DNA from 2 places in the Streptomyces sp. NPDC001002 genome. Region 1 is predicted to be linked to the other one. Evidence: riboswitches for the same ligand, from Rfam matches in the RefSeq annotation. Region 1 holds a riboswitch; the other holds the start of a gene.

Region 1 (4,409 bases):
CACGCCTACGAACATCACCGGGTCCGCCGTCTCGATCGCGGCGAGGCAGCGGCGGGCCGTGCGGATCACGGGAGTTGTCTCGAACTCGGCGGAGGCGGCGGCGAGGAAGTCGACCGGGTCGTCCTGCCAGTCCGGTTCGAAGAGGCGGACGCGGCCGCCGGAGGTGGGGCCGTCGAGGGGGGTGCGGCCGATGCGGCACAGCTCGGCGACGGCGGCCGGCGGGAGCGGGATGCCGACCATGCCGTCCGGGTTCACGGCGATGCCGACCTGCGGGGGCAGCCCGCGGGCGAACTCGACGGCGGGCGCGATGGTGAACGACATGTGCGAGCCGACGACATGCCGGAACTGCTCCTCGGAGCTGAACACCGGAACGTACGCCTGGCCCTCGATCTCCAGCGTGGGCAGGTCCAGCGGGCCGCTGTGCGGGCCGCCGCCGCTGGGCAGCGGGATCCAGAGGAAGCTGCGGCTGAGCACCTCGATGATCCGGCCGCCCGCCATGGGCACGCCGAGGGACGCCGACAGCACCTCCTCCAGCTCGTTGCCGGGCCATCCGCCGTGCGGATGGGGGTGCGCCTGCATGGGAAAGTCCGCGGGGAGATCCGCTGGGAAGTCCATCTGTCCGACCGCCTGCTGTGAAGTACCGCTGTGGCAGCAAAGGCTAACGGGTACGGGGGCCCTGGCGGTGGGCTCGGCGGACACCACCGCCACGTCCCGACCCACCGGCCCGCTCGGGCACACCGCCCCCGGCCGCCCCACGGTCAGCCCGTGAAGCCGATCCGGCGGAGTACGTCCGCCGCGTCCCGGTCCAGGAGGACCGCCGAGCCGACGCCCTCGGGCAGGTCGCCGCGTTCCACGGAGCGGATCAGGCGGCCGGCGGCCGTGCGGTGGCGCAGGAAGGCGTAGCGGGAGACGCCCCGGCCGCGGTCGCGCTGGCCCGCCAGGGCGGTGCGCGGGGGCACGTCGAGCAGGACCAGGTGCAGGATGCCGCCCCGGCGCCGGGCCTCGCGGGCCAGCCAGCCGCGCACCCAGGCCTGGGTGCCGCAGTCGTGCACGACGACGCCCGCGCCGCCCCGCAGGGCGCGGCCGAGTCCGGCGTAGTGGGCGAGGCGGACCAGGGGGCGGTAGACGGCGTACGGCAGGAAGCGGGGGGCCCGGGTGTCCCAGCGGTCGCGGGCGTCCTGGGAGTCGATGCGGATGCCCTTGACCGCGCGCCGCATCAGCGTGGACTTGCCGCTGCCGGGCAGGCCGGTGATCACGACCAGGTCGCGGGGGCCGAAGAGCAGGGCGTGCGGGCTGCGGCCCGAGCGCTCGCGCAGGTCGCGGACGACCGGGGCCGGCCGCTCGGCGCAGCGCTCGCGGGCGGGTGCCGTGGCCTGCTGGGGCAGTGCGACGGCCGAGGTCGCCGCGTACGCCGTGGTCCTTGTCACCGTGATCGTCCTCCCTGCCGGGTCAGGAAAGCTTCTCCCCACCGAATGTAAAGAGAAGGTAATCCACGGTGTCTCCCGGTTCCGTTCGGTTCCGGCCACAAGGCTGTTACAGAGCCTGTGCGATGATGTGCGCGCCAACTGCATACCGGCCGTTTGAATCCGCGCGGGAGAGTCCCCAGTCGTACGTCGTCAGTCATACGTCGTACGAGGTCTGGGGCGCCGAAGGAGCAAGTCCCTCCCTTGAATCTCTCAGGCCCCGTTACCGCGCGGGCGAGGCACATCTGAAAAGCGGGTCCCCGGTTCGTCCGGTGGCCCCACCCAAGGTGCAAGTCGTGGCCCCCGTGGTCATGACGAACCTCTCAGGTTCCGATGACAGATGGGGAGGAACGACCTCGCCGTCATGCCTTGGGAGACTCACGTCCGATGAGCAGCACCGAACCCCGTCACACCGCGCTCGATGCCCTGCATCGCTCGCTGGGCGCGACCATGACCGACTTCGCCGGCTGGGACATGCCGCTGCGCTACGGCTCCGAGCGCGACGAGCACCTCGCCGTCCGCACGAAGGCCGGGCTCTTCGACCTCTCCCACATGGGCGAGATCACCGTCACCGGCCCTGAGGCCGCCCAGCTCCTGAACTTCGCCCTCGTCGGCAACATCGCCTCCGTCGGCGTCGGCCGCGCCCGCTACACCATGATCTGCCGGGCCGACGGCGGCATCCTGGACGACCTGATCGTCTACCGCCTCGCGGAGACCGAGTTCATGGTCGTCGCCAACGCCTCCAACGCCCAGGTCGTGCTTGACGCGCTGACGGAACGTTCGGCCGGATTCGACGCCGAGGTGCGCGACGACCGGGACGCCTACGCCCTGATCGCCGTCCAGGGTCCCGAGTCCCCCGGCATCCTCAAGTCCCTCACCGACGCCGACCTCGACGGCCTGAAGTACTACGCCGGTCTGCCCGGCACGGTCGCCGGTGCCCCCGCCCTCATCGCCCGCACCGGCTACACCGGCGAGGACGGCTTCGAGCTGTTCGTGAAGCCCGAGCACGCCGTCGAGCTGTGGCAGGCGCTGACCAAGGCCGGCGCGGGCGTCGGCCTGGTCCCCTGCGGGCTGTCCTGCCGCGACACCCTGCGCCTGGAAGCGGGCATGCCGCTGTACGGCCACGAGCTGAGCACCGGGCTCACCCCCTTCGACGCCGGGCTCGGCCGGGTGGTCAAGTTCGAGAAGGACGGCGACTTCGTCGGGCGTACGGCCCTGGCGGCGGCCGCCGAGCGCGCCGCCTCGCAGCCGCCGCGCGTCCTGGTCGGCCTGGTCGCCGAGGGGCGACGGGTGCCGCGCGCCGGGTACCCGGTCGTCGCCGCCGGCGAGGTGATCGGCGAGGTCACCTCCGGCGCCCCCTCCCCCACGCTGGGGAAGCCGATCGCGATGGCCTACGTCGACGCGGCCCACGCGGCGCCGGGCACGGCCGGTGTCGGCGTGGACATCCGGGGCAGCCACGAGCCGTACGAGGTCGTGGCGCTGCCGTTCTACAAGCGCGAGAAGTGACAGTCGTCGTAGCGTCTCGTCCGTGACCCGGGGCGGATCGCCCCTGGTCGCCGATGTCCTCCGCAGTTCCCCCTTCCTCACCACTCCCCCGCGTACAGGAGAATTCAGGCCATGAGCAATCCCCAGCAGCTGCGCTACAGCAAGGAGCACGAGTGGCTGTCGGCCGCCGTGGACGGCGTCGCGACGGTCGGCATCACGGAGTTCGCGGCCAACGCGCTCGGTGACGTCGTCTACGCCCAGCTCCCCGATGTCGGCTCCGAGGTGACCGCGGGCGAGACCTGCGGCGAGCTGGAGTCGACCAAGTCGGTCAGCGACCTGTACTCGCCGGTCAGCGGCGAGGTCACCGAGATCAACGAGGACGTGGTGAACGACCCGTCGCTGGTGAACTCGGCCCCCTTCGAGGGCGGTTGGCTCTTCAAGGTGCGCTACACCGAGGAGCCCGCCGACCTGCTGTCGGCCGACGAGTACGCCGCCGAGACGGCCGGCTGAGGGGTCACAGACGCATGTCCGCACTGAACACGCCCCTGCACGAGCTGGACCCGGACGTCGCCGCCGCGGTCGACGCCGAGCTGCGCCGCCAGCAGTCCACGCTGGAGATGATCGCCTCCGAGAACTTCGCGCCCGTCGCGGTCATGGAGGCCCAGGGCTCGGTCCTCACCAACAAGTACGCCGAGGGCTACCCGGGCCGCCGCTACTACGGCGGCTGCGAGCACGTCGACGTGGTCGAGCAGATCGCGATCGACCGGGTCAAGGAGCTCTTCGGCGCCGAGTACGCCAATGTGCAGCCGCACTCGGGCGCCTCCGCCAACCAGGCCGCCCTGTTCGCGCTGGCCAAGCCCGGCGACACCATCCTCGGGCTCGACCTGGCGCACGGCGGCCACCTCACCCACGGGATGCGGCTGAACTTCTCCGGCAAGCAGTTCGACGTGGTCGCCTACCACGTGGACTCCGCGACCGGTCTGGTCGACATGGCCGAGCTGGAGAAGCTCGCCAAGGAGCACCGGCCCAAGGTGATCATCGCGGGCTGGTCGGCGTACCCGCGGGAGCTGGACTTCGCGGAGTTCCGCCGGATCGCCGACGAGGTCGAGGCGTATCTGTGGGTCGACATGGCGCACTTCGCGGGCCTGGTGGCCGCGGGGCTGCACCCGAACCCGGTCCCGTACGCGGACGTCGTCACCTCCACCACGCACAAGACCCTCGGCGGTCCGCGCGGCGGGATCATCCTGGCGAAGAAGGAGTTCGCGAAGAAGCTGAACTCCTCCGTGTTCCCGGGCTTCCAGGGCGGTCCCCTGGAGCACGTGATCGCGGCCAAGGCGGTCTCCTTCAAGGTCGCGGCGGGCGAGGAGTTCACGGAGCGCCAGCGGCGTACGGTGGAGGGTGCCCGGCTGCTCGCCGAGCGCCTCACCGCGGCCGACGCGCGCGAGGCCGGCGTGAACGTCC
Region 2 (4,409 bases), on a different contig from region 1:
AGCATCGGAGATGTGAGAAACGCGCCCACGATCCTGCATCTCGACATGGATGCCTTCTACGCCTCGGCGGAGCAGGCGTCCAAGCCGAGTCTGCGCGGGAAGGCCGTCGTGGTGGGCGGGCTCGGGCCGCGTGGGGTGGTGGCGACCGCCTCGTACGAGGCCCGGGTGTTCGGGGTCAGGTCGGCGATGCCGATGGCCCAGGCGCGGCGGCTCGCGCCGAACGCGGCGTATCTGGTGCCGCGCTTCGGGTTCTACCGGGCGATCAGTGAGCAGGTCATGGGGCTCCTGCACTCGTTGTCGCCGCTGGTGGAGCCGCTGAGCCTGGACGAGGCGTTCGTGGACCTGGAGACCGAGGGGGCGGCCTGGGACCGGGCGTCGGCGCGGCTGGTCGGGGAGAAGCTGCGTGCGGACATACGGGCGGTCACGGGGCTGACCGGGTCCGTCGGTCTGGCCGCGTCCAAGATGCTCGCCAAGATCGCCTCCGAGGAGGCCAAGCCGGACGGGCTGGTGCTCATCGAGCCGGGGACCGAGCGGGCGATGCTCGGGCCGATGCCGGTGCGGATCCTGCCGGGGGTGGGACCGGCGACGGGGGACCATCTGCGGCGGGCCGGGATCAGCACGGTCGACGATCTGGCCGAGGCGGGGGAGGACGAGCTGGTGCGGCTGTTGGGGAAGGCGCACGGGCACGGGCTCTACGCGATGGCGTTGGCGCGTGATGATCGGCCTGTCGTGGCTGAGCGGGAGACCAAGTCGGTGTCGGTCGAGGACACGTACGACGTGGACATTCATGACCGGGTGCGGGTGGGTCTTGAGGTGCAGCGGTTGGCGGATCGGTGTGTGCGGCGGTTGCGGGCGGCGGGGTTGTCGGGGCGGACCATCGTGTTGAAGGTGCGGCGGTACGACTTCTCGACGTTGACTCGGTCCGAGACCTTGCGGGGGCCCACTGATGATCCGGGGGTGGTGCGGGAGGCTGCCTTGCGGTTGTTGGAGGCCGTGGACACGACGGGTGGGGTGCGGTTGTTGGGGGTGGGGGTGAGTGGGCTTGCCGACTTCACGCAGGAGGATCTTTTTGCGCAGGCGGCCGAAGTGGAGGGTGGGGTGGGGGCGGAGTACTCGGATGTGGAGGTTGAGGTGGGGGAAGTAGAGGCGGGTGAGGAGCAGGTGGTTGTCGCCGCTGAGCGGAGGTGGCCTTCTGGGCATGATGTGCGGCATGCCGAGTTCGGGCATGGGTGGGTGCAGGGGAGTGGGCTGGGGCGGGTGACTGTGCGGTTTGAGACGCCGGGGTCTGAGCCGGGGCGGGTGCGGACGTTTCGTGTCGATGACGTTGAGTTGTCGCCGGCTGAGCCGTTGCCGTTGGTGGAGGGAAGCGGGGGTGGAGGGGCCGGGGTTTCTGTGGACGGGGTTCGGACGTGACCGTCGGTGGGGGTGAGCGGTGGGTCGCGCGGCCCGGCGCTTGCGGGGTGCCGCCTGCGCCCACCCGTGCCGCCCCAGCGGCACGACTGCCCGCAGGCTAGGCGGTTGGGGGGGCTGGGGCGGCGTGGGACTGCCCGCAGGCCAGGCGGGTTTCAGTGGCCGGTGGCCGGTGGCCTCAAGCGTCCGCTTCCTCCGTGCCTGCCAGCTTGCCGAAGTCTCTGTCTGGGAACGTTGGTGGGGGTGCTGTGTCGAGGCCGTAGTGGTGGTAGAGCTGGAGTTCTTGTTGGGGGGAGAGGTGGCGGCCCACGCCGAAGTCGGGGGCGTCTTTGATGAGGGCGCGTTCGAAGGGGACGTGGAGGGTGCCTTCGACCAGTTCGCTGGGTTCCAGGGGGACGAAGGCGTCGCGGGAGAAGAGGCCGGTGCGTATCGCGGCCCACTCCGGCACGCCGGTCGCGTCGTCGAGGTAGATCTCGTCGATCGTGCCGATCTTGGTGCCGTTGCGGTCGAACGCCTTGCGGCCGATCAGGTTGCGTGGATCGATGTCGGTCTGCACGGGGCCTCCACGTGGTCGCGACGCACTCGTAAACTCTACAAAAGAGCACATTGGTGATGGTGGCCACTCGAAGGCCCGTGCGGAGCGCTCGCTGGTAGGCTGGCAGCGGCTGCTGACCCCGTGCGGGAGAGTCCTCCAGACATCATCGGAGGCGCCGAAGGAGCAAATCCTCCCCGGAATCTCTCAGGCCCACGTACCGCACGGACGAGGTCACTCTGGAAAGCAGGGCGGGTGTCGAAGGCCTCCGCTCTCACCGACGGTGAAAGCCGGGCGCCCTCGGGATGTCCGGTGAAGCTCTCAGGTTGAGATGACAGAGGGGGAGGCCGTCGGGGTACCCGTGCCGTGGTGCCCCTCGAAGGTCGTCGTGACCGACCAGGAGGCCTCCGCAATGACCGCCCATCGCACTCCGCTCTCCGAGCTCGAAGCGGGAATCCCGTTCGAGCAGCGCCACATCGGGCCCGACCAGGAGGCGCGGGCCAAGATGCTCGCGCAGGTCGGCTACGGCTCGCTGGACGAGCTCACCGCCGCCGCGGTGCCCGATGTGATCAAGAACGCCGATGCCCTGGACCTGCCCGGTGCGCGCACCGAGGCCGAGGTGCTGGCCGAGCTGCGGTCGCTCGCCGATCGGAACCAGGTGCTCGACTCCATGGTCGGCCTCGGGTACTACGGGACCTTCACGCCGCCCGTCATCCTGCGCAACGTGATGGAGAACCCGGCCTGGTACACGGCCTACACGCCCTACCAGCCGGAGATCTCGCAGGGCCGCCTTGAGGCTCTGCTCAACTTCCAGACCATGGTCGCCGACCTGACCGGGCTGCCGACCTCCGGTGCCTCGCTGCTCGACGAGGGCACGGCCGCCGCCGAGGCCGTGGCGCTGTCCCGGCGGATGGGCAAGAACAAGAAGGGTCTGTTCCTGGTCGACGCGGACGCGTTGCCGCAGACCATCGCCGTGATCCAGACGCGGGCCGAGCCGGCCGGCGTGGAGGTCGTGGTCGCCGACCTCGCCGACGGCATCCCGGCCGAGGTCGTGGGGCGTGAGATCAACGGCGTTCTCGTCCAGTACCCCGGCGCCTCCGGTGTCGTACGGGACATCAAGCCGTTGATCGACCAGGCACACGAGCTCGGTGCGCTCGTCACCGTCGCCGCCGATCTGCTGGCGCTGACGCTGCTGAAGTCGCCCGGTGAGCTGGGTGCGGACATCGCCGTCGGTACGACGCAGCGGTTCGGTGTGCCGATGGGCTTCGGCGGGCCGCACGCGGGCTACATGGCCGTGCACGAGAAGTTCGCGCGGAGCCTGCCCGGGCGACTGGTGGGTGTGTCCGTGGACGCCGACGGGCACAAGGCCTACCGGCTCGCGCTGCAGACGCGTGAGCAGCACATCCGCCGGGAGAAGGCCACCAGCAACATCTGCACCGCGCAGGTGCTGCTCGCCGTCATGGCCGGTATGTACGCCGTCTACCACGGGCCCGAGGGCCTGCGGGTGATCGCGCGGCGCACGCACCGGTACGCCACGATCCTGGCCGAGGGGCTCAGGGCCGGTGGGGTCGAGGTCGTGCACGGTACCTACTTCGACACACTCACCGTGCGCGTGGAGGGGCGGGCCGCCGAGGTCGTCGCCGCCGCGCGGGACAACGGGGTCAACCTGTACCTGGTCGACGCCGATCACGTGTCGATCGCCTGTGACGAGACGACCGCGCGGGCCCAATTGCGTGCCGTGTGGGCCGCGTTCGGGGTCGCGGGGGACGTGGACGCGCTGGACGCGGTCGCCGGGGAGACGATTCCGCAGGCGTTGTTGCGGAGCGACGAGTTCCTGGTCCACCCCGTCTTCCAGCAGCACCGTTCCGAGACGGCCATGTTGCGCTACCTGCGCAAGCTGGCCGACCGTGACTACGCGCTCGACCGCGGCATGATCCCGCTGGGCTCCTGCACGATGAAGCTCAACGCGACCACGGAGATGGAGCCGGTCACCTGGCCCGAGTTCGGGCAGTTGCACCCCTTCGCGCCCGCCGAGCAGGCGCAGGGGTATCTGACGCTCATCCGTGAGCTGGAGGAGCGGCTCGCCGAGGTCACCGGGTACGACAAGGTGTCGCTGCAGCCCAACGCCGGGTCACAGGGGGAGCTGGCCGGGCTGCTCGCCGTACGCGGGTATCACCGGGCCAACGGGGACGAGCAGCGGACCGTGTGTCTGATTCCGTCGTCCGCGCACGGGACCAATGCCGCGAGCGCCGTGATGGCGGGCATGAAGGTCGTCGTCGTGAAGACCGCCGAGGACGGCGAGATCGACGTCGAGGATCTGCGGGCGAAGATCGAGCAGTACCGGGACGAGCTGTCGGTGCTGATGATCACGTACCCGTCGACGCACGGTGTGTTCGAGGAGCATGTCGCGGACATCTGCGCGCAGGTCCACGAGGCCGGCGGGCAGGTGTACGTCGATGGCGCCAAC

Evidence for each region. A riboswitch is a leader RNA that binds a small molecule or an ion and turns the genes downstream of it on or off. The one in region 1 is predicted to bind glycine.
Region 2: linked by a shared signal. The riboswitch ahead of gcvP (aminomethyl-transferring glycine dehydrogenase) and the one ahead of gcvT (glycine cleavage system aminomethyltransferase GcvT) in region 1 are both predicted to bind glycine.

What each region holds. Positions count from the first base shown of each region.
Region 1 covers NZ_JBSFLV010000035.1:13,025-17,433, reverse strand. Annotated here, with positions in the region: gene ACWDR3_RS17970 (enhanced serine sensitivity protein SseB) at 1-615, opposite strand, end outside; gene ACWDR3_RS17965 (AAA family ATPase) at 759-1,433, opposite strand; glycine riboswitch at 1,582-1,702, shown strand; glycine riboswitch at 1,703-1,813, shown strand; gene gcvT (glycine cleavage system aminomethyltransferase GcvT) at 1,851-2,969, shown strand; gene gcvH (glycine cleavage system protein GcvH) at 3,081-3,458, shown strand; gene glyA (serine hydroxymethyltransferase) at 3,473-4,409, shown strand, end outside.
Region 2 covers NZ_JBSFLV010000064.1:38,848-43,256, reverse strand. Annotated here, with positions in the region: gene ACWDR3_RS26995 (DNA polymerase IV) at 13-1,413, shown strand; gene ACWDR3_RS26990 (PRC-barrel domain-containing protein) at 1,589-1,966, opposite strand; glycine riboswitch at 2,080-2,175, shown strand; gene gcvP (aminomethyl-transferring glycine dehydrogenase) at 2,355-4,409, shown strand, end outside.